2 regions of the Bacillus sp. EB V-12 genome follow, and region 1 is predicted to be linked to the other one. Evidence: a T-box and tRNA genes for the amino acid it is inferred to sense, from the RefSeq annotation. Region 1 holds a T-box; the other holds one or more tRNA genes.
What was found. The T-box of region 1 lies ahead of ileS (isoleucine--tRNA ligase). A T-box ahead of a tRNA ligase gene usually reads a tRNA of that ligase, here a tRNA-Ile.
Positions count from the first base shown of each region.

Region 1 (12,539 bases):
CGAGCAATTCCTTCTTCAACAATATATCCGAACTCTTTATCTGTAGGAGCCCATAAATTTTGCTCACTTGCTTCTCCAACATACGCCATTGATTTTTGTATTGCATCTTTTTCACTAATTTTTGTCGTTACTTCCTTCACACCTGTAACAGGCTGATAATCAGAAACAGCGAGTACTCCCTTTCCCTCTCCGTTAAGCGTAACTGTTATTTGTTTTGAAAATACAGGTGCACCATTAACAACTTGTTGGAACCTAACATATGAAGCTACTGACGTTTCTGTTGTAGAAATATATTGCAAGTCTGAAAGATCTGTTTTCAATCCATACTGCGCAGCATTTTCTTTTAAATATTCAGTTGCTTTTTTCTGTGGCGAATAAGCTTCTAACTTTACTTGCTGTTGTTTTTCCAATGCCGAAACCGTAGAAATTGTCCCCATTACTAACGGCACAGTCATTGCCATTGCCACCATTTTTTTATTAAACATAGAACCACTCCCCCTAATAAAGTAGCTCAACCTTATCCCATTACCACTAGGCAATGATTCCCCGCAAAACGGATGGATAAAAATTGAATCTACGAGTAATTCTCTATGAACACTTCTATTACCTTTCCATTTAGGGTAAGTGAAATTTTCTCAATATTTATGTGTAAAGTGAACACAATACTTTAGAAAGAAATTTCTAAATCCATTCCTTATCCCTAAAGCTTTTCATATTACTGTTTAAAAAAACAGGCTATTTTTTACCTAACGGTAGGTTGAAAAAATCACTTGTAAATGATACGATTTAAATAACCTTTTTTTAGGAGGATCTATATGAGTAAAAGTGAAGAAACACTCTCTTCAATAATGGAAGCAAGTTATCGCCTTTTTGCTACGTACGGTATTGTTAAAACAACTTATACAATGATTGGTGAGGAGGTTGGTATCGCAAAACCATCTATATATTACTACTTTAAGTCTAAAGATGCTTTAATTGAATGTATTTTTACTGAATTATGTAAAGCTATGCAGTTCTCTTCGTATTTCCATACAGAAGAGTTTACAAAATCAAATTTTATTGAAAAATGTATTGCAATTGGCCTTAAAATAATTGATGAACAGCGAAACGACCCTTATTTTAACCGAGTGCTACAAGAATATGTATTACTATCTTCAAGAAACAAGATGTACAAAGATCGATTACTAACTGTGCAAACAGAATATTTACATGGATTTGAAGTACTCCTTACAAAAGCAAATGAACTTCAATTAATTGAAAATAAAAATCTAGTTTCAAAAGCTCATATGTTAGCATTAGTGCTTGATAATATCGGAAATTTTATGATGATTGATGCAAAGATAGATTATAAACAAATTTGGATTGAAGCTGTAAATAACATTTTTGAAAGAAGGGGTTGAAGTGAATATAAAAAAACGCATTATCGGCTTAGATTTTGCTAGAGCTTGGGCGATGTTTGGTATGCTACTTGTTAATTTCATGGTGATAACAGGTGCAGAAGGAAATGGTCCCCCTTTTTTAATAACCTTCATGTCACTATTTGAAGGTAGAGCCTCTGCTTTGTTTGTTATACTTGCTGGCATCGGTATAACTTTAATGACTAGGTCAGCCGTTGCTAGCAATGAACAAATAAAAATTTCTAATAGCCGAAAGACCATATGGAAACGATCACTTTTCTTATTTATTTTAGGATTACTACTATATGTAATGGAGTGGACTGGGGATATATTACACTACTATGGTGTTTACCTTTTCGTTGCTGCATTACTCATGACAGTACGCAAAAAACTATTACTTTTTCTTTCTATCATTATTTTATTGTTCGCACAATCTCTTCAGCTTACTTTCAATACTTTCGAGGGTTGGGTAGGTCCAACTCCATTTATAAATTATGTAGACTTCTGGACAATAAAGGGTTTTCTTCGCAACTTATTCTTTAATGGCTATCACCCTATTTTCCCTTGGTTCTCGTTCTTCTTAATCGGTATGTTAATTGGCAGGTTAGATCTTCATAATAAAAAAATAAAAAAAAGATTACTCTTACTCGGTATTACAATCACAATATTGACAGAACTTTTATCAAAAGGACTTACACACTTTTTTATTCCATACATCGGCAGAGAGGCCGCCACATTTTTATTTAATACAGGACCCATCTTACCAAATGTATTATATATTTTATCTGCTACAGGATCCTCTATTGCTATATTAATCATTTGCCTCTATATTGCTGAAAAATATAGAAATAATTGGTTTGTCACTTCCATTGTACAAACAGGACAATTAACATTAACTCATTATGTCAGTCATGTATTTATCGGTATTGGGACATTAATTCTATTAAATAGAATGGAAAATCAATCACTACTATTCGTTTTATTATTTGCTACTGCATTTTTCATTTTCAGCATTTTAATTAGTGTGTTATGGAGAAAGAAATTTTCTAGAGGTCCTATCGAATGGATTATGAGGAAATTAGCCGGATAAATTTCCATCATACAAAAAGGAAGTTGGAATCATTCCAACTTCCTTCTCCTTTAATGAGCCGCGCTTAATTTAATTCGAACTTTCGTTTCACCTAAAGAAAGTTCATCGTCTTCGTTCGTTAAGTGACCAAATGTAAATTGTTTAACGAGTAAGTTTTCTTCCAATAAATCTTTATGGTTCGTTAACGTTCGCTGTAGCTCTACTTCTGTATCAAGAATAACATCCACTCGTAAATTAACTGGTAAATTCAACTGTTTACGATATTCTTGAACCGCACGAATGAATTCACGCGCTACTCCTTCTTGCAACAATTCTTCCGTTACATTCGTATCTAACATAACCGTATATTGTCCGTTAGTCGTATTAGAGAATCCTGATTTTGCAACTTTCTCAACTAACACATCTTCAGCAGTTACAACTACTTCTTCTCCTGGCGTTGCTTCGTAAACTGCTCTTCCTGTTGATACAAAGTTTTGTACTTCTTCTTGTGATAATTGTTTTAGCCAACCATTCACTGCATTCACATTTTTACCGAATTTCGGCCCCGCTGTTTTAAAATTAAGCTTCAATTGATATGATGTGTATTTTGTTTCATCGAGTTCAACATGGAATGCTTTTACATTTAACTCATCCATAACGATATCACGATAAGATTCCCAATCCATATCATTCTCGTTATGCTCAAGTAATACAAGTTCTGCTAGCGGCTGTTTTACTTTTAAAGAATGCTGATTACGGTTACTTCTTCCAAGTTCAACAACTTGTAAAACAGCATCCATTTCCGCTTCTAATTTCGGTTGAAGTAGTGATTCATTTACAACTGGATAATCAGCTAAATGAACGCTGCCTCCTTCTAAATTTAGATGAATGTCTTCCGCGACAAACGGTGTAAATGGTGCAATTAATTTACTAATTGTTACAAGCACTTCATGAAGTGTCTCATACGCAGCTGCTTTCTCAGCGTTCATACCAGATTCCCAGAAACGATTACGTGAGCGTCTTACATACCAGTTACTCACTTCATCTACAAGTGCTGCAATTTCACGAGCTGCATTCGTAAATTGATAATCATCAAGTGCAGTTCTTACTTTTTTCGTTGTACTATGCAATCTTGATAATACCCATTCGTCTAATTTTGTAAGCCTTACATCATACGTTTCTTTCGGATTATATTCATCTAAATTTGCATATAAAACGTAGAAGCTATACACATTGACTAATGTATCTACAAATTTAGATTTCGCTTCCAGTACTGTTCTTTCAGAAAAACGCTTCGCATTCCACGGGGCACTATCAACAAGTAAAGCCCATCTTAGCGCATCTGCACCAAACTTATCTACTAAATCAACTGGGTCTAGTGCATTCCCTTTACTTTTAGACATTTTCTGTCCTTCTTCATCTAAGACATGCCCTAATGATAACACTCGTTTATACGGTACTTTTCCTGTATATAGTGCTGAGACTGCTAATAAACTATAAAACCAGCCGCGTGTTTGATCAATTCCTTCTGCAATAACATCCGCTGGAAACTGCTCTTCAAATAACTCTTTATTTTCAAATGGGTAATGATATTGTGCAAATGGCATAGAACCACTATCAAACCAAACATCAATTACTTCTGGTGTACGATTCATTGTTCCTCCGCATTTCTCGCAGCAGACTTGCACTTCATCTACATACGGCTTATGCAATTCCAAATCTTCCGGTGTTTCTTTCGTACTATGCTTTCTTAATTCGGCAATGCTTTTCGGTGCGAACTGATGATCACAACTTTCACATTCCCACACGTTTAATGGCGTTCCCCAATATCTATTTCGGCTAATATTCCAGTCCACCATATTTTCTAAAAACTTACCAAAGCGCCCATGTTTCATATGATCCGGATACCAAGTAACAGAATCATTATTTTGTAAAAATGTATCTTTAATTGCAGTTGTTCGGATTAACCAACTTTCTCCTGCATAATAAAGTAGTGGTGAATCACAACGCCAGCAATGCGGATAGCTATGTTCATATTTTTCTTTATGATACAGTAAACCTTCCTTCGCTAAATAACGAACGATATCCACGTCACAATCTTTTACAAATTTCCCTTTCAAAAATGGTACTGCCTCTGTATACTCACCTTTTTCATCTACAACGTGCAAGAATGACAATCCTTCACTTTGAACAACTCTATAATCGTCCTCTCCATATGCTGGAGCAATATGAACAAGTCCTGTACCACTATCTCCCGTTACAAAATCTGCTGCAATAACGCGGTAACCATTTGTAACTTCTTTCATCGGAAATGGCGCTGTATAAGATGTGTTTAATAATTCTTCGCCTTTATGAACAGATAATACTTCATAGTTCTCTTTTAATACTTCTTGTACACGTTCTTTCGCAACAATGTATACATGACTTTCTTGTTTTGCTTTAACGTATTCCATATTTGGATGGACAGCAAGCGCAACGTTTGCTGGAAGTGTCCAAGGTGTTGTGGTCCAACCTAAGAAATACTCATTTTCACTATCTTTCACTTTAAACTTCACAGTTGCACTTAAATCTTTTACTGTTTTATACCCTTGTGCAACCTCATGTGAGCTCAATGAGGTTTGGCAGCTTGGGCAGTATGGTGAAACTCTATGTCCTTTATATAACAATCCTTTTTCATGGATTGTCCCCAAAATATGCCATACACTTTCGATATATGGATTCTTTAAAGTTACATATGGATCATCCATATCTACCCAATAACCAATACTTTCAGTGAATTCACGCCACTGCTTCTCATATGTGAAAACACTCTCTTTACACTTTTGAATAAATGGTTCAATACCATATTCTTCGATCTCATGTTTACCAGAAATACCAAGTTGCTTCTCAACGCCTAATTCTACAGGTAAACCATGTGTATCCCATCCCGCTTTTCTTAACACTTTATAACCAGCCATCGTTTTATATCTTGCTACTAAATCTTTAATTGTTCGTCCAAGTGCATGACCTACATGCGGTAGTCCGTTCGCCGTTGGTGGTCCTTCATAAAATACGAAAGACTGTGCGCTTTCTCGATTCTGAATTGATTGTTCGAAAATATTTTGTTCGTTCCACTGTTTGCGAATTCGCATTTCTCTTCCTACAGCTGATTCTTTTACATCTACTTTTTCCATATACAATCACTCCTTTGAATATTTTAAAGCACACAAAAAACCCGTCCCTATAAAGTAGGGACGGGTTTACCCGCGATACCACCCTAATTCTATTAGCATTTTCACTAATAGCACTTAGCAACGTACTATCATACGTGTTCTTTGTAACGGTAGACATCCGTCCGGGCTTACTTACTTTCAGCCTCGGCTCCTCGGAGATGATTTTCAAATAACGTCTGCACACCGGCTTTCAGCAATATACCGGCTCTCTGGAGAACAGCTCACTATTTTACTCTTTCTCGTCTTCAGATTTGTATACTTTGTTAAAAGTTATTTTATGCCATTTAGCAACTAATTGTCAACTAATTCAAAATATATCCTTATCTTTTTTCCCTATTCTTATACAATTACTTTTCAAATTCTCGCAATGCTGCTAAATTTTCATCATCCTCAATAAGTTCAGCAAAGAATCCCGATTCATCCTCACGAAGGACAAATTCAAGCTCTTCCTTCGCCTCTTCATTTCTATTTAACTGCGCTAAATAACAAGCACGATCATATCTTGCTAACAAATCACTCGCGTCAATTATTAATACTTCATTTGTTATTTTTTCTGCCTGTATCGTTTGGCCGGCACCATGATATGAAGATGCTAAAGAAAGAAGAATTGCTGTTTCATTTGGATGATGTATAGAAGCATTTTCTAATACATGAATTGCCTCTTCAAACCTTTCTTGACTTTGATATATTTCTCCTAAAGCAAGAAATGCTCTACTTACAAACGGTGTTTGCTCTGTTAATTGTAAGATAATCTTTTCTGCTTTTCTTTCTTCCCCTGCTTTAAAGAATACTTGTGCTTGCAGAAGAAGAGTATCATAATCATCTGGTAGTTCTCGAACCATTTGTTTCGTTAATTCCAAAGCATCTCTTAACATATCTTCTTCCTCGCACTCAACGAAAAGATTTACAAGTTGCTTCGCTACGTCATAATCCCATTTATTTTCTAGTGACGTGTGCAGAATCTCTATTGCTTCTTTATCCATCTCTACATTCTCATAAAATAGCGCAAATCGCTGTGCTGCCATACTATTTTTCGGATTTAACTTTAAAGAGATTTCATATAAATCAATTATCATAGTAACCATTGAAATTTCTTTCGCACGATTTTTCATACGATAAAAAGCTCTCGTAATGATAGATCGTTTTGGCTGTTCATGCAGCTGGCGTTCAATCCATATTTCCGTAACCGCAGCTGCAGCATACATGAATGCTGTACTCCTTTCTGCTTTTTTCACCTTTAACGTATGAAGAAAATCTCGTATGTTAGACAATTTTTTATGTTGCTCTACTGCTTTTACATAAACATCAAATATACGTTCATTATCAAAATCTTTTTGTATTACTTTCATTGCAACTTCAATTGCTTTTACATTTCTTTTTTTCACTAATACTTTTGCATAATGATATAGAACTTCTATATGCTCACCATCTAATTGTAGTGCGTATTCAACCTGTGCTTGTTCTTTATCTATTTCATTCATCGCTCCGTACACATATGCAATCGCATCTAAACGCCATATTTCAGGTACTTCGTCCGCTAATTGTTCTAGTTCAGTCAGCAATTCTTCCTGAAGATTCATATCTACTGAAAGCTGTGCTAAATATTCCATATTAATATGCAACGGCTCTTCTTTCATCGCCTGAACCATATGACTTTGTTCTTTAGAACGGTTTTCTTCTTTTTCGTATATTTCCGCAAGCTGTAAATGTACACCTACGAAATTCCCATCAAGCTCTAAACATGTTTCATACGCTTGTTTTGCTTCCGTCAATTGCCCTAATGCCATAAGTGTTTCACCAATTCGGTAATACGGTAATGCCGTTTCCATTTGTTCTATCGCCTTATTATATCTTTTCATCGCTTGGCCGTACTGTCCAATAGATTCATATAAAATACCTGCATAACAACCGTACTCACTTACTTCATTTCTTTCTTTGTGTAACGTTCTTAAAAATGCTATACCTCGTTGTACAAATTCCGTTCCTTTAATTCGATTCACATATTCATCTAACGCACTTGCTACATTATAATCACTTTTCTTTATACCCTTTTCTAACTTAGATAGTGCTACTTTAAACCCTTCTTCATTTCCACCAAGTTCAATTTCAGCATCCCATAAAACCATTCCTGCATTCATGAGGAAATCTTGGCTCTTTTCAATTTGCTTCTCAAGACCAAGTATATATTCTTTTGCTTCCTTATATTGTTCTCTTGCCATATAAACTTGTGTAAGTCCGAAGTGAGAATAAACATCCTCATCATTTTCTTCTAAAGCACGCTTATACAATACTTCTGCTTCTTCCAAGCTATCATTTTGAAAATGATAATCACCTAATTTTACGTAAAGAGGTGCTTTATCATCACAATTCTCAATACCGTTTAATAAAATTTCTTTCGCACTTTCCTCATCCTTCAAATCAGATTCGTATATTTCCGAAAGTTTCGTATAAATGTAAGGTGCATTACTATCCAAATGAATTGCTACTTTAAGCCCTTTTATTGCTAAATATAATTTCCCTAGTTGATGTGCACATCTCGCTCGTTCATACCATACATGCGCTTCATATTTGTACTCTTTTAACAAGTCATTAAAGATTTCATATGCTTCTTCATATCTTTCTAAATCTATTAATATTAAACCGTGATTTGTTAAAGTGAACCTTTCAGGACTACGCTCTAACGCAACTTGAGAGTATTGCAATGCTTTTTCAGATTGATCAATATACATATAGGATAAAGCGAGAAAACTCCAAGCAATAGGCTGATCTGCGTCTAATTGTAACGATAAACGAAAGCTTGAAATCGCTTCTAGATAACTTTCCTGTTCAAACGCATATCTTCCGTTTATTAAATGATATAAAGCACGATTATTTTTCTTCTCAACGCTTGTCAGCATTTGCTCCGCTTTCTCTACTTCCTGAAGACGAATAAAACACTGTGCACCATGCAATTTAACAAAGTCCGAGTTCGGAAACTTTTCCATTAACTTATCGATACAATATAAAATAAATTCTTTATCTACTTCAACATCTAAGTGCTTTATCGTATATAACCACGTATTTGGATTATCACTCGTTTCTTTTAAAAATTGTACTAAGTTACTAATTCCCTCTTTGTCATGTTCATCTAAATGATCCGTAAGAGAAAAAATAGATTTAAAGTAACGATTTTCTTCCTCACTTAGAAACGCTAGTTGCTCCTTCTTTTCTTTCGGAACAAACGTGATTGCTAAACAGCCTGTATAACGATATTTTTCTTGTAATTTACTATATTCCACAAGAACTGGTTCTATAAAGTTTGGATCTTGAACATAGAAAGCTTGCAATGTATCATCATATCCAGATAGAACTTGTACGTGTGAAGCATGCTCAATATCTATACTTAATAAAACAGGAATTCCTTCGTCAATCAGTCTCTTATAATTCTCTTCATTCCCTTTAAAATAACGATATTCATAACCTAATTCTTCTAAATAAGAAACAGTATCTGAAAACTTCGATCCTGTCATATCAAAAATAAACTCTGCTATTTCATCTTGTGTACGTTTCTCTCCCCATATACGCAACATCATCTCTAAGCTTGTCGGAACACAATAATTATCCTTTTGTACAATAGGAACTATCGGCAAGTGAACCTTTTTTCCATCCGGATTTTTTTCTAAATTATGATATAAAGATTCTTTTAAACTCTTTTCTTCTTTTAATAGTTTTTGTAAATCTGCAAATTTATTCATTTTGTACAGCGCTTCTGCACGTAAATGTACAAAGTAAGTATTATAGGCATGATATGGCAGCTGAGTATTTATATTATCTATTACCGCTAACATCTCTTCATATTGCTCTAAATCTAATAAATACTTTATCTTCTCAAAATGAAAATATGGTACTTGTGGGAATTTTACAATCGCATCATCGATTAACTGTATCGCGCGTTTTTGTTCTCCTTTATTCGCATACAATTGTGATAATAAATAGGTAGATAACTCTTCACAATCTTCATGCTGCATGCCAGCAATAAATTGTTCTTCCGCTTTCTCCCATTCACCTGTATGCATATAAACGTAGCCCCATTTATCAAACACTGCGCGCGCACTGTACTCCTCTGCTTTTTGCATATACATTAACGCTTCTTCGTTTCGTTTCATTTCTAAAAGACATCGTACTAACGTAAAATATGTTTTCGCTAAAAAATCTGCATCTATTTCTTCTTTACTTAACTCTTCTAAAGAAGATTTTAACAACTGCTCTGCTTCAAGAATTTTCCGCTCATCAATTAACTCATCACAATATAAAGAGAGCGTTCTCATATTTGGGAATTTTTTATAAGCGTAACGAATGAGGAATGAACTGTATTGGTGCATAAGCCCTTCATCAGTAAGGCGAATTAATATATCGAACTCCTTATGCGAAGGAATATTGGCAAGCCAATTCTTCACATAGGATAAAGTATTCGTTTCTTTTATATATGCAATTTCATTATTTATTTCCTGTAATCCATCTACAAATCTCTTGTCTTTTAAACAAGTTTCTAATTGCTTAAAATCTAGCATGCATTCACCTCGAATTTATATTTAAACTGCTACTTGCTTAGATTTTACACACCATATAGTATGTATTCAACTAAAATCTCTTAAAATGGATGGTATTAATTAATATTATTCAAATTTATAACAAAATATAGTAAAAACGATTGTTTTTCTCCGTATTTTGTTTAATTATATGGAATAACGTAACATGCGGTTTTTATCTTGTAGAAGCTGAAATTAGTACATAAAATTATATCGGCCATAATTCAAATATATCAGCGATTCTTTCATTTTATCGGCGATTTTCAAATTATATCGACCGATTCTTAACATTTATCAGCGATTATATGTCGAATATCGACTTATCGACATTAAACGACAATCCTTATACATCATACCTTTTAACAAACTATGTCACCAAATGTAATTTTCATATTGGGAGCGTATACAAAAGAAGAATACACATGAAATATGTTAAAAAATCGTAGTTCAGCTTCATATTGAGCTAGCGCATTATCATATGTTAATCCTCTGGCTATTAAACGTTCTACAAATTGTTGCTTATCACCCGGATCACCTGCAATCCCCTCTTCTTTTAATGATTGATACAAATCGTTTTTATCATTGTGATGCATATTTGAATCTAAAAAGTTCACTTTATCGCTTACTCTACATTCAATATTTTTCACACCTAATTCACTTAAATATATCGGTATTTTCATGCCTATATTGCCATCTTTACCATTTCTTTGCGTATCACTTTCAAATAATTTCTGCAAAACACCTAGCTGAATAAATTCCGATTGTTTCTCCCCATCTAGTAAATAAGAAGCCATATTAGAAATCCAATGTGGTTCAAAACAGATTATTTTTCCACCCTTTTTAACTGAATGTATCATTTTTTCTAGCATTGTTTCTGGAGTAGTCATATGTAATAAGAAAGCATGACAGATTGCTATATCGTATTTATCGTTCAGTTCAATTTCTGTAGCATCTCCTTCAAGAAATTCTGAATCATACGGAAGTAAACGAAACAACTCTCTGGCTTCAGCTAATAATGTTTCTCCACTATCAATACCTGTATACTTTGAACCTTCTGGGAGTAATGGCATTAATACTAATCCTAAATAACCATATCCACAACCGTAATCAACGATATGTACAGGCTTAGTAATCTTCCAAACTGTATTTACTAAAAAGCTTACATAATCGTCGTTGTAATATAAATCTCTCGTGTTTTTTAAATATGTTAGTTTATTGTTCCAATTATACGTTTCCAACATCTAACGCCTCCTTTTATATACAAAACTAAAGTTCTCTATATAATAGCCGTATTCCTACACTTTTCTTAAAATTTCAAAGCAAAAAAGCTAGTGTATTTTTAATAATACACTAGCTTTTTATTTGGAAGAAAAATTTAACAAGTACAATCACAATCAAAACAATCCGTACAGTCTAAATCGTCACAATCTGCTTTTCTCTTTCTTTTGTTTCTTTTAAGATAATAATACAGTAGCCCAAACAATAGTATACAAATAACAAAAGCTATTATTGCTTCTGTATACTTATTTTGAATCATAAAACCAATTCCACTTCCGCCTGAAATAAAAATTAGAATTAAGTAAATCCAGAACATCTATGTAAATACCTCCATTACTATATATCTTAAGATAATATCCATATAACACTAGAGGAAATGAATAATCCCATACCATTACCGCTTAATACACCAGTAGTTATTCTTAGCAAATTTGAGCTACTTCTCCATTTCCACTTTTGGGTGAACCCATCGATAAGTAACGGAATTTGAGCGAAAAATGATAGTATGATTGCCAAAAGAAATGAAGGTGTCATATAAAAATAAATTGGAAACATTAAAATACCAATAAGCATGCCTGTACAACGCGCACATAAAGGTATGTACTTTTGTAGTTTAAAAAAACTCCTATCTAATCTTCTATGACAAGGAATTTGTAAAATAAAAGTTCGAATCAATATGAATCACCCTCTCTAAAAAGATTTTAATTGATTTTGCAAAAAAAATATATATCCAATAAAAAAACAAACCAGGTTTATACTAGACCCAGTTTGTCAGTTTACTACTATGTTACATTTCCTCAGGTGCCTCCACCCCAAGTAAACGTAATCCTTCTTTTAATACAACCGTCACAGCATAAACCAATGCGAGTCTGCTGTCTTTTTCTTTGCTCTCTTCTAATATACGAACATTACCGTAATATTTATTGAATGATTGTGCTACATCTAATATATATTTCGAAATAATCGATGGCTCATTTTTATTGAAAGCTGCTTCAATTATTTGCGGGAATTTATT
Region 1 covers NZ_JBUXJL010000003.1:361,748-374,286, forward strand. Annotated here, with positions in the region: gene ACZDYH_RS13380 (M36 family metallopeptidase) at 1-485, opposite strand, end outside; gene ACZDYH_RS13385 (TetR/AcrR family transcriptional regulator) at 816-1,400, shown strand; gene ACZDYH_RS13390 (DUF418 domain-containing protein) at 1,402-2,487, shown strand; gene ileS (isoleucine--tRNA ligase) at 2,538-5,639, opposite strand; T-box leader at 5,693-5,933, opposite strand; gene ACZDYH_RS13400 (bacteriocin-processing peptidase family protein) at 6,026-10,228, opposite strand; gene ACZDYH_RS13405 (class I SAM-dependent methyltransferase) at 10,606-11,484, opposite strand; gene ACZDYH_RS13410 (hypothetical protein) at 11,622-11,840, opposite strand; gene ACZDYH_RS13415 (DUF2085 domain-containing protein) at 11,870-12,199, opposite strand; gene argS (arginine--tRNA ligase) at 12,312-12,539, opposite strand, start outside.

Region 2 (12,539 bases), on a different contig from region 1:
ATGTTATGGCAACGAAAGTTATTAAAAAACCGAAAAAAGTAAAACCAAACTATAAACGTAAACTTGCAACAGAACGTGACAAAGTGAAGAGAAAATATAGCAATAAAAAAAGATAAGGGGTTTCCCTTATCTTTTTTTAATCCCGCTAATTTAAATGAAGAGTATAGTCTGTCTAAATAGTCATATGAATTTGTGTAGTGCGTCTTTTGTGAACAAACAATTCACTACATATTTCTACAAATTATGCTATCATTATATCTATTGTATATTGAAGAGGTGATTGTATGTTAAAGATTGGATCTCATGTTTCCATGAGTGGTAAGAAAATGTTATTAGCAGCAAGTGAAGAGGCTGTTTCATACGGTGCAACAACGTTTATGATTTATACAGGTGCACCGCAAAATACACGAAGAAAACCAATTGAAGAATTGAACATAGAAGCAGGAAGAAAACATATGGAGCTGAACGGAATTGAGGAAATTATCGTCCATGCGCCGTATATTATTAATGTTGGGAATACGACGAAGCCAGAAACATTCCAATTAGGCGTAGACTTTCTTCGCATGGAAATTGAAAGAACATCGGCATTAGGTGTAGCGAAACAAATTGTTCTTCACCCAGGAGCGCACGTTGGTGCTGGAGCAGATGCTGGTATTCAACAAATTATTAAAGGGCTTAATGAAGTATTAACGCCAGAACAGACGGTTAACATTGCGTTAGAGACGATGGCAGGAAAAGGAACAGAATGCGGTCGTAGCTTTGAAGAAATTGCAAAGATTATTGATGGTGTAAAATATAATGAAAAGCTATCTGTATGCTTTGATACGTGTCATACGCACGATGCAGGATATGATATTGTAAATGACTTTGACGGCGTATTAAACGAATTTGATAAGATCGTTGGTATAGATCGTTTACAAGTACTTCATATTAATGATAGTAAAAATGTACGCGGAGCAGGAAAAGACCGTCATGAAAACATTGGATTTGGTCACATTGGGTATAAAGCATTGCATCACATTGTACATCATCCACAGTTAATGCATGTACCAAAAATTCTTGAAACACCGTATGTAGGGGAAGATAAAAAAGATAAGAAGCCACCATACAAATTGGAAATCGAAATGCTGAAAAACGGCACTTTTGATGAAGGGCTTCTTGAAAAAATTAAAGCGCAATAAGGAGGGGGAAATCCCCTCCTTATTTTAGTAGTTGCTGAAATAATGTATTTACTTGTTGGGCAGTGGCAGGGGAAGTTACTTTTGCGATTTGTTTTAAAAGCTCTAGTCGCTCGTTGTTATCGTAAATATTAATATTTTTACCCTTCATAAGTAAAACGATTTGATCAGCTTGTGCGGCTGTAATGGGAACTTCATATTCTTTGCTATATTTTAATAGCTCTTTTGTAGAAATATGATTTAATTTTTTATTAACAATTTGTTTAATGAGGTTCATCTTATTATCCTCCTTCACGCGTTCTTCTATCGAAATATATGAGCATATAGCTTGTACATATTCGTGTGGAGTTTCTTTTTCATGAGGAAAAGAAGCGTATGTTATAATATAAGGACAAAACTACAGAAAAAGAGTAAAGGGAGGACTTATGGAGCAAAAGCAACATCGAAAAGAAAGTGTTATTCATCTCATTTATCGTTTAGTTATGATTATTTTTGGAGCAGCATGCGCGGCGGTAGCAATTGAACTATTTTTAATGCCAAATAAAATTATTGATGGTGGAATTATTGGTATTTCTCTTATATTAGATTATCTTACTCCTAACATTTGGTGGTTAAGTTTTTCTACTTTAGTCGTTGTTCTCAATATCCCATTTATGTATTCCGGTTATAAGCAAATTGGAAAAACATTTATGTTATCTTCGACATTTGGTATTGTAGCGTTAGCTTTCATTGAGTCAACGTTACATGCGGTACCACCATTTACAACAGAACCTATTTTAGCGACAGTGTTTGGTGGTCTTATTTTAGGTCTTGGTGTAGGACTTGTAATTCGTCATGGTGGATCGCTAGATGGAACTGAAATTATGGGGATTTTATTAACGAAGAAATTACCATTCTCTGTTGGTGAATTCGTAATGTTTGTGAACTTATTTATTTTTGCATGGGCAGCATTTGTGTTTGGTGTGGAACAAGCGATGTATTCTGTTATGACGTACTATATCGCATTTAAAACGATCGATACAGTAATTCAAGGGCTAGATGAAACGAAGGCGGTTTTAATTGTATCTGATCAATATGAGGAAGTATCAAACGCGATTTTGCATCGTCTTGGCCGTGGAACTACAAAGCTTGTAGCGAAAGGTGGTTACACGGATAAAGAAAAAGAAGTTATTTATGCAGTTGTAACGCGTCTAGAAGTGACGAAGTTAAAATCAATTGTGCATGAAATTGATGAAAATGCATTTGTTACGATTATGAGCACGCAAGAGACAAATGGTGGTAAGTTTAAATCGGCTATTCACTAAAAAGTTTATAGGAATATTTTTCGGAAGCAGAGAATTTTTCTCTGCTTTTTGTTATAATAGTAAGGTTTCTTGAAAAAATAGATATATTTTAGGCAGATTGGTTTACAACTATAATAAGCTGTACTATAATTCAAATAGATATAAATCGGAATCATTCTGAATTAAAATAGGTGAGATGCTATGAATAATATATTAGAAATTGAAGGTTTAACATTCCGATATGAAGATCGGAATGTGTTAGAAAATATTAATTTGCAAGTTCCGAAGGGAGCTTTTTTAGGTTTAGTGGGACCGAATGGTTCAGGTAAATCAACTTTACTTAAGTGTTTATTAGGTGTTTTAAAGCCAAAAGAAGGAAGCATTCGCGTGTTTGGCGTTGATAGTAAGAAGTTTAAGGAATGGAACAAAGTTGGTTATGTATCCCAAAAGGCAAATAGTTTCAATTCTGGTTTTCCAGCAACTGTTTCTGAAGTTGTGTCAATGGGACTTGTTTCGAAAAAAGGGCTTTTTCGCTTTTTCACAAAAGAGGATAAGAAAAAGGTAGAAAAAGCAATTGCTGATGTAGGGATGAGTGAGTTTCAAGGTCGTAACATTGGAGAGCTTTCTGGTGGACAGCAACAGCGTGTATTTATTGCTCGTGCGCTCGTTAGTGATCCTGAATTGCTTATTTTGGACGAGCCTACTGTTGGAATCGATGTGAAAAATGTGGAAAGTTTTTACGAAATATTAGAGGATTTAAACAAAAGGCTCGGGATCACATTAATTCTTGTTACTCATGATATGGGAGCTGTTACTGAAAAAGTAACACATGTTGCATGCCTAAACCAACATCTACATTTCCATGGAAATGTAGAGAAGTTCCGAGAGTTAGAAGATGCAGAAATGTCCGTCTTATATGGACATCATGTTCATCGTTTAGAACACGAACATGAGCATCACGGGAGGATATAATGATACAAGATTTTTTACAATATGACTTTTTACGTAATTCTTTATACGCTGGTATTTTAATTGGACTTGTTGCACCGCTAATTGGTGTGTTTGTTGTTATTCGTCGTTTATCTCTTATTGCGGATGCATTAAGTCACGTGACGTTATCGGGTATTGCAGCAAGTTTATTACTTGAAAAAACCATTTTTACAGGTGGATTTTTAAACCCCTTATATATGGGGATGATTTTCTCGATTGGTGGAGCGCTACTAATCGAAAAGTTACGAACTGTATATAAGCACTATCAAGAATTAGCAATTCCAATTATCCTTTCGGCAGGGATGGGGGTTGGAGTTATTTTCATTTCACTTGCAAATGGATTTAACACAGACTTATTTAGTTATTTATTTGGTAGTGTCAGTGCTGTAACAAGTACAGATTTAATTATTATTGGGATTGTAGCAATTGTTGTTGTTGCGACAATTATTTTATTATATAAAGAGCTGTTTCTATTATCATTTGATGAGGAATACGCAGTATCAACTGGTTTAAGAGCGAAATGGATTCACTTTATTTTCATTATATTAGTTGCTCTTGTCATTGCAGTATCAATGCGTGTAGTGGGGGTTCTTCTGGTATCATCATTAATGACGTTACCAGTTGCAGCAAGTATTCGTATTGCTAAAGGATTTAAACAAACAATTTTCTTTTCCATTTTATTTGGTGAAATTGCAGTAATTGGTGGAATGTTTGCTTCGTATCAACTTGATCTAGCGCCAGGTGGTACAATTGTTATGATAGCAGTTCTTATTTTAATCGGTGCGATTTTATGGAAGAAGAAAAAAACTGCATAAAGTAGGGATAGGTATGAATCTAACAGAAGCTTTACGCCTAATGAAAGAAAAAGGATACAAACATACTGGAAAAAGAGAAGAGATGCTCAGATTATTTGCAGCACATAATCGTTATTTAACTGCGAAAGACGTTTTAGAGCATATGAAGGACGATTATCCAGGGCTTAGTTTTGATACGATTTATCGTAACTTAACAGTTTTTGCTGAGATTGGTGTTTTAGAACAAACGGAATTAAATGGTGAAAAACATTTTCGTTTTACTTGTTCTATTATGGAACATCATCATCATTTTATTTGTTTGGATTGTGGGGGAACGAAAGAGATTACTTCCTGCCCAATGGATTTTATGAATAAAGATTTTACCGGTTATGAAGTAACGGGTCATAAGTTTGAAATATATGGTCGTTGTCCAAAATGTGCAAAGTAAAAGCTCGTCGGTTATATAACTGACGAGCTTTTTTACGTAGAAAAGAAGGTTGCTCACAAATATTGTGGCAACCTTCTTTTTATTGTTCTTGTGTCTCTTTTTCTTTTTCTTTTTCTTTTTCTCGTTCAGCAGCCATTTCAGCAGCAATTACGTCGATTTCTTTTTTCAGTTCTTCTACCATTATTTCTTCTGGCACTTTACGAACGACTTGCCCTTTACGGAATAATAATCCCTCTCCACGTGCACCGGCAATACCGATATCAGCTTCACGAGCTTCACCAGGGCCATTTACAGCGCAACCAAGTACTGCAACTTTAATTGGTACTTGAAGTGTAGAGATGTATTCTTCCACTTCGTTAGCAATGCTAATTAAATCGATTTCAATACGACCACAAGTTGGACAAGAGATAAGTGTTGCTGCATTAGACGCAAGACCGAATGATTTTAATAATTCGCGAGCAACTTTTACCTCTTCAACTGGATCAGCACTTAATGAAATACGTAGTGTATTTCCGATGCCTTTATTTAAGATTGCTCCAAGACCAGCAGCACTTTTTACAGTTCCGGCAAACAATGTTCCAGATTCTGTAATACCTAAATGTAATGGATAATCAAAAGCACGAGCAGCTTTCTCGTATGCTTCGATTGCTAAGTTAACATCAGAGGCTTTCATAGATACGATAATATCGTGGAAATCTAAGTCCTCTAAAATTTTAATATGATGTAGCGCGCTCTCAACCATACCATCTGCAGTTGGGTACCCGTACTTTTCTAAAATGTGTCGCTCTAATGAACCAGCGTTTACACCGATACGGATTGGAATACCGCGCTCTTTTGCTGCATTTACAACAGCTTCTACTTTATGGCGACGACCAATATTACCTGGATTGATACGTACTTTATCGATGCCACCTTCAATTGCTTTTAAAGCAAGGCGATAATCAAAATGAATATCAGCAACAAGTGGAATGTTGATTTGTTTTTTTATATCAGCAATAGCATCTGCTGCGCGTTCATCTGGAACGGCAACGCGGACGACTTGACAGCCGGCTTCTTCTAAACGCTTGATTTCAGCAACTGTTGCTTCAACATCATGTGTTTTTGTTGTTGTCATACTTTGTATAATTAATTCATTATTACCGCCGATTGTTAAATTACCGACTTTAACTGGACGTGTTTTTGTACGATGAGTCATTTCATTCACGAATAGATCGCTCTCCTTATAAAAGAAGTTTCTTATTTAGTCCCTCATATCAATGATAGTATACGTGATATAGGGCTATAGAAACCGAAGTACTCGGTTTCACTTTTACTATTGTATCAGCGCCTTTATGTAATTGACAAGGATTAAGTGATAGCTTATTGATATAACGGGAATTTATAAGACTTTCCAATTTGTATTTTTGTAGCAGAGGTACTTTTGTTTAATTGTTTAAAGTCGTCAATGACTTTTTCTATGGAAGGAATTTTTTTCTTGTTAATTTGTTCTGTAATAGAAAGAACTGTCTCACCAGTTTTTACTTCAATTGTTTTATAAGATACATCCGTTTCTTTTTCTGTTTTGTTCGCTTTATTTTGTTGACTGTCTGTGTTTTCTTTTTTAATTGTTTGAGCAGCAGTTGTTTTTTTATATGAACTTAACATCGGTAAAGTACCGATTTTTATATCGTAATAAAATATATAACCGAGAACAAGCACGAATAGGAATATACCTAATCTCTTCATATTCTTCACTCCTTTGCTAGGAATATATGCTTGTCCAAAAAAAAAATGCCTATTTAGGCATTTTTTTTCGTTCTTATTTTTCTTTCGGTTTTGGAACTTCTTTAATTGTTAAGTACAGAACAATTAAAACAACTGCGATATAGATGAATGTTGATCCAGGTACGACAATCTTGCATGCATCCATAATCATAAAGAAGATTGTTGGAATTGTGTAGCTGTATGCAGTTAGTGTCCAAACTTGTTTATAGGATAGTTTACGTTGACCGCTCATAGCAGAACCGATGAACGCAAGTAAAGTCACGCCTACAAAAGTTATGAATAATTGGAATAGGTACACTAAGAATCCAATAACAAATAATAAAATTGGATAAATATTATCGAATAAAGAAATGAATTCTTGTAGATCTTTTTTCTCAAGAGATGCACCTAACAAATCGTTATAAGAATACGTTTGTGTTTGACCATTTCCCATAGAGACTACTTTATCTTTTAAAACAAATAAACCTGTTTTATTTTGATATTTTTCTAGGTCTGTTGAATTTGGATCAAATACGAAAAGTGTATTTCCTTCTTCTTTTTCAATAGGTTGATCAATATCGGCTTTTAGTTCGCCATTTTCGATTTTAAAATCAGGTAAATCTTTATCGATGACTTGATTTACCATGCCAACACCATCCTGGATAAAACTACCGTACAAAAAAGTTCTTGGAATAGTAGTAATTAAGCAAAGTAGCATAATATACAAAATGGTTTTACCGATTTTTTGAAAACGGAATAGCGCCATATCTTTAGGCGAGTATATGCTTTTTATGAATTGGGTAAATATGGACATAGATTCACTTCCTTTATGTATGTATAAAATCATTGTAACGTAGGAATCTAGAGAATCTCAAGATATATTATATTTACATATAGTGGAGATAACTAAATTTCTTTTATTAACTTTCTTCTTTTAAATAAGAAAAATACAATTGACACTTTTCTTTTCTATATGGTAAATTTATCTTACATTTCTTAAAGAGCATATCCGATAGGAATTCCTTTATTTGATATGTTGTTACATACATAATTGTGGACCCTTAGCTCAGCTGGTTAGAGCAGACGGCTCATAACCGTCCGGTCGTAGGTTCGAGTCCTACAGGGTCCATATCCATTTCGCATGTTTATTATGTTAGCAGGAAGCTTCCTTGTAGAAGGAAGCTTTTTTTACGGAATATATGAGCATTTTAATTGAAAAGAAGTGGGAATTTTGCTACTTTAATGATAGCAAGACAATGTGATTTATTTGTTTGCACCCTATGGCAATTAGGGTAGAATGAAGTTGTATGTCACTTAAGTGGCAATACATAAACTGGGAGGAATATAACAATGGCAAAACACGAATTACCAAATTTACCTTATGCGTATGATGCTTTAGAGCCTCACTTTGACAAAGAAACAATGAACATCCATCATACAAAACATCACAACACGTACATTACAAACTTAAACGTTGCTTTAGAAGGTCATGCAGAATTAGCTGACAAAAGCGTAGAAGAATTAGTTGCAAACTTAAACGAAGTACCAGAAGCAATCCGTACAGCAGTACGTAACAATGGTGGCGGACATGCTAACCATACATTCTTCTGGACAATCCTATCTCCAAACGGCGGAGGACAACCTGTAGGTGAACTTGCAACTGCAATTGAAGCAAAATTCGGTAGCTTCGATGCATTCAAAGAAGAATTCGCAAAAGCTGGCGCAACTCGCTTCGGTTCTGGTTGGGCTTGGTTAGTAGTAAACAATGGTGAGTTAGAAGTAACAAGCACTCCAAACCAAGATTCTCCTTTAACTGAAGGTAAAACTCCAGTTATCGGTTTAGATGTTTGGGAGCATGCTTACTACTTAAACTACCAAAACCGTCGTCCAGACTACATCGGCGCATTCTGGAACGTTGTAGATTGGAACGCTGCTGAAAAACGTTACCAAGAAGCAAAATAATCGTAATAAATATAGAAAAAGCTAGGGGAGAGCTCCTAGCTTTTTTCTATGCTTTCCTTTTACATAATTGGGCTTGTCTTTGGAAGACTAGAACATGAAGTAAAGGAGAGTTGTGTATGAAATGGAAACATATAATTGGTGACGTTGAAGTGAATCGGGATTTAGTGTTATTACTCCTTATAGGAGGTTTATACACGCTCGCAATTTCTTTATCGAATACGTTTGTAAATATTTATTTATGGAAACAAACACAAAATTATGTGAATCTTGGCTTGTATAATTTAGCCAGCGTGGTATTACAGCCTCTCACATTTCTTGTAGGGGGAAAATTAGCGAAACGTATCGATCGCTCGATTTTATTACGAATAGGAGTAGGGACGCTCGCAATTTTTTTTATTGTTGTCTTAGTAGCAGGGAAAAGTGCTTCTCAGTATATTTTATTAATGGGGGCTCTTTTAGGAGTAGGATACGGTTTTTACTGGTTGGCTTTTAACTTATTGACATTTGAAATTACAGAACCAGAAACAAGAGATTTCTTTAATGGGTTTCTTGGACTTCTTACATCCTTCTCTGGAATGATTGGACCAATAGCAGCAGGATACACAATTTCACGTATGGAGAAATGGAGTGGCTATACTGTTATATTCTTTCTTTCATTAGTTCTATTTGCAATTGCTGTCGTCTTAAGCTTCTTTTTATCTAAAAGAGAATGTGAAGGGCGTTATGAAATCGTGCAAGTATTGAAAGAACGACGGATTGATAAAAATTGGGGAAAGATTACACGAGCTCATTTTTTCCAAGGATTGAGAGAAGGAACATTTATTTTTGTCATTTCAGTATATGTTTATTTAGCAACTAATAGTGAGTTTGCATTAGGGAAATACAGTTTAGTGAACTCTGCTGTATCCTTTGTATGTTATTACTTAGTTGCTCGTATGTTAAAGAAGGAGTGGCGAAAAAAAGCAATTTTACTTGGAGGCATTATTTTATATGCTGTCGTCTTTTTAGTTATTTTCAATGTTACATACACGAAATTACTTATTTATGCGGCATGTATTGCAATTGCATATCCTATTTTACTTGTTCCGTACGGATCAATGACATATGACGTAATTGGTAGAGCGAAAAATGCGAGAGAATGGCGTGTGGAATATGTCGTTGTTCGGGAGCTGTGGTTAAACGCCGGAAGAATCTGTTCCATTTTAAGTTTTTTATGTGCTGTACTATTCTTTCCACCTGAAAAAAGTTTACCTTACTTATTATGTATTTTAGGTGCTGGACATTTTCTTATTTATTTTGCAGTTAAAAATGTCAAATATGATGAGGGAAATGCGAGTAAAGCAAGTGTTGTAACGCAAGGGAACGCGCAAAACCAAACTGAACCAGAAGGTTAACTTCTCGTTTGTTTTATGCTAGAATAGAAAAAGATGTAAGACAGCAGTGAGGACACCTGTATGAAGGTGTCCCTTTCACATTACATAGCTGTTGGTAGAGGGGGTTTGTATGAGCAAGAAGCAGAAGCAAAATAAGAAAAAGACCCACGTTCCTTTTCGGTTAAACGTGCTGTTTTTCTGCGTGTTTTTAATGTTCTCCGCTGTTATTGTAAGGCTCGGATATGTACAAATTGTTCGCGGTGAAGAATATAAGAATGAAGTGGAGAAGAAAGAAAACTCAACGATAAGTAATCCTGTACCGCGTGGGAAAATATTTGACCGTTATGGGCGACCTGTAGTAGATAATGCAGCCATTCGTACTATTACATTTACAAAAATGAAAGGATCAACTGCAGAAGATCGCTTAGAAACAGCGAAAAAGCTAGCAGATTTGATTGAAGTACCGACAGATAAATTAACGGATCGCGATAAAAAAGATTATTGGCTTGCTATGCATAAAGAGGAAGCTAAAGAAAAAATTACGAATAAAGATCGTCAAGAGTTTAAAGATAAAAAAATTGATGATAAAGAATTAGACGAGCGCCAGCGAAGTCGTGTAACAGAAGAAGAGATTAATCAATTATCCGCAAAAGATCTAGAAATACTAGCGATTAAGAGTAAGATGGATGGCGGATATGCAATGACACCTCAAGTTCTTAAGAAAAATGCAACAGATGAAGAATATGCGATTATTAGTGAAAATTTAGCGCAATTACCGGGAGTAGATACAAGTGTTGATTGGGAACGAAAATATGCATATGATGGTGATTTGTTCCGAAGTGTACTTGGTGGTGTAACAACTTCTGACGAAGGTTTACCGAGAGAAAGACTAGATTACTATCTTGTTCGTGATTATAACCGAAATGACCGAGTAGGGAAAAGTTATCTTGAACAACAGTATGAAGATAGTCTGCACGGTACGAAAGCAGAAGTTAGAAATGTTACAGATAAAAACGGTAATATTTTAGAAACGATTAATGTATCAAAAGGACAAAGCGGTAATGACTTGAACTTAACAATTGATATGGAATTACAAAAGCGCGTGGAAGATATTCTTGCGAAGAATTTAATGAGGTTTAAAGGAAGCGAACCTCTTTTAGATCGCGCATTCGTTGTAATGATGAACCCAAAAAATGGTGAAGTTTTATCTATGGCGGGGAAACAATTAGTTAACGAAGATGGCCAAACGAAAGTAAATGACTTTGCATTAGGTACCATGACAAGTTCTTATCCGATGGGATCAACTGTAAAAGGTGCAACAGTACTTACTGGATATCAAACTGGTGCGATTCAACCAGGGGCAGTACAATTGGATGAACCAATTAAATTAAAAGGTACACCTACGAAGTCGTCTTGGAAAACGATGGGATACATTAATGACCTAACAGCTTTAAAAATGTCTTCTAACGTTTATATGTTTAAAACAGCGATGAATATCGCCGGTGTTCAGTATGTGAGAGGTGGTACGTTAGATATACCTCAAAAAGCATTTGATACGATGCGTTATTATTTCGGACAGTTTGGACTTGGTGTAAAAACAGGAATTGATTTACCGAATGAATCTGCTGGTCAGATGGGTATAAGTAGTCAACCAGGTTTCTTACTAGATTTATCAATTGGACAGTATGATACGTATACACCACTTCAATTAGCGCAATATATTTCGACGATTGCCAATGGCGGATATCGTATGCAACCACAAGTTGTAAAAGAAATTCGTCAACCGGCAGTGAAACCGGATGAAGTTGGGAAAGTTGTTCAATCTATGGAACCGAAAGTATTAAATCGTGTTGATATGCCAGAATCGCAAATTAAACGTGTTCAAGAAGGATTTAGACAAGTTTATAATGATTCAGGTGGTACAGCTACAAAATACTTTACAGGTGCAAAATATAAAGCGGCAGGGAAGACAGGTACCGCGCAAACTGTGTATGGCGGAGATAAAGAGATTGGTAGAAAGGCAAACGGTGAACGTGTGGAAACATATAACTTAACATTAGTAGGTTATGCGCCACTTGAAGATCCAGAAGTAGCATTCTCTGTTGTCGTTCCGTGGGTACATGATGATAAGACTGGTATTAATGGATATATTGGTCGTGAAATTATGGACGCTTACTTTGATTTGAAAAACAAAGAAGTAAATGGTGAAGCTCCAAAAGATGATAAAGACAATAAAAATAAAGAGCAAGATGATGAATAAAAAAGTTGTAAAAAAGCACACTATCTGAAAAGATAGTGTGCTTTTTTTTATGGTTTATGCATATCGTGTAATAAATGTGGACAAGTATACAACATTGAAAAAAACGCGGCCGTATAAATGATACTTGTATATGGTAGGATAGGGGATAAATATTTTATAGGGAAATCATCAGAGGAAATGAATAGCTACTACTGAATTAAAATTGTACCGTATGTTGATTTATGTGGAACTTTACAAAACTTTTACAAACAATTAAAACCGAATTAATAGTTTAGCAGTATTCTTATATCTGTAATCCTGTTATTTTCGGTTACTTCTAGGAGGAAGAACACGTGAAATGGATGCGTACACCGATTAAAGTTTTCGTATTATCAATATGGTTCCTCTGTTTTGAAATGTCTACTGCATTTGCTTTAAATGATACGGGAGAAGTGAGAGTTGATGGATCCTCAACGGTTTTTCCTATTATAGAAGCAGTAGCGGAGGAATATACAAAGGTGCATCCAGA
Region 2 covers NZ_JBUXJL010000001.1:378,741-391,279, forward strand. Annotated here, with positions in the region: gene ACZDYH_RS01965 (DEAD/DEAH box helicase) at 1-116, shown strand, start outside; gene ACZDYH_RS01970 (deoxyribonuclease IV) at 285-1,181, shown strand; gene ACZDYH_RS01975 (DUF2624 domain-containing protein) at 1,201-1,455, opposite strand; gene ACZDYH_RS01980 (YitT family protein) at 1,604-2,482, shown strand; gene ACZDYH_RS01985 (metal ABC transporter ATP-binding protein) at 2,663-3,433, shown strand; gene ACZDYH_RS01990 (metal ABC transporter permease) at 3,433-4,266, shown strand; gene ACZDYH_RS01995 (Fur family transcriptional regulator) at 4,280-4,693, shown strand; gene ispG (flavodoxin-dependent (E)-4-hydroxy-3-methylbut-2-enyl-diphosphate synthase) at 4,773-5,888, opposite strand; gene yqfZ (protein YqfZ) at 6,053-6,418, opposite strand; gene yqgB (protein YqgB) at 6,492-7,250, opposite strand; tRNA gene ACZDYH_RS02015 (tRNA-Ile) at 7,492-7,565, shown strand; gene sodA (superoxide dismutase [Mn]) at 7,787-8,398, shown strand; gene ACZDYH_RS02025 (MFS transporter) at 8,515-9,792, shown strand; gene ACZDYH_RS02030 (peptidoglycan D,D-transpeptidase FtsI family protein) at 9,902-12,031, shown strand; gene ACZDYH_RS02035 (PstS family phosphate ABC transporter substrate-binding protein) at 12,364-12,539, shown strand, end outside.
Region 2: it has a tRNA-Ile gene. The T-box ahead of ileS (isoleucine--tRNA ligase) is inferred to sense a tRNA for this amino acid. The anticodon was not compared.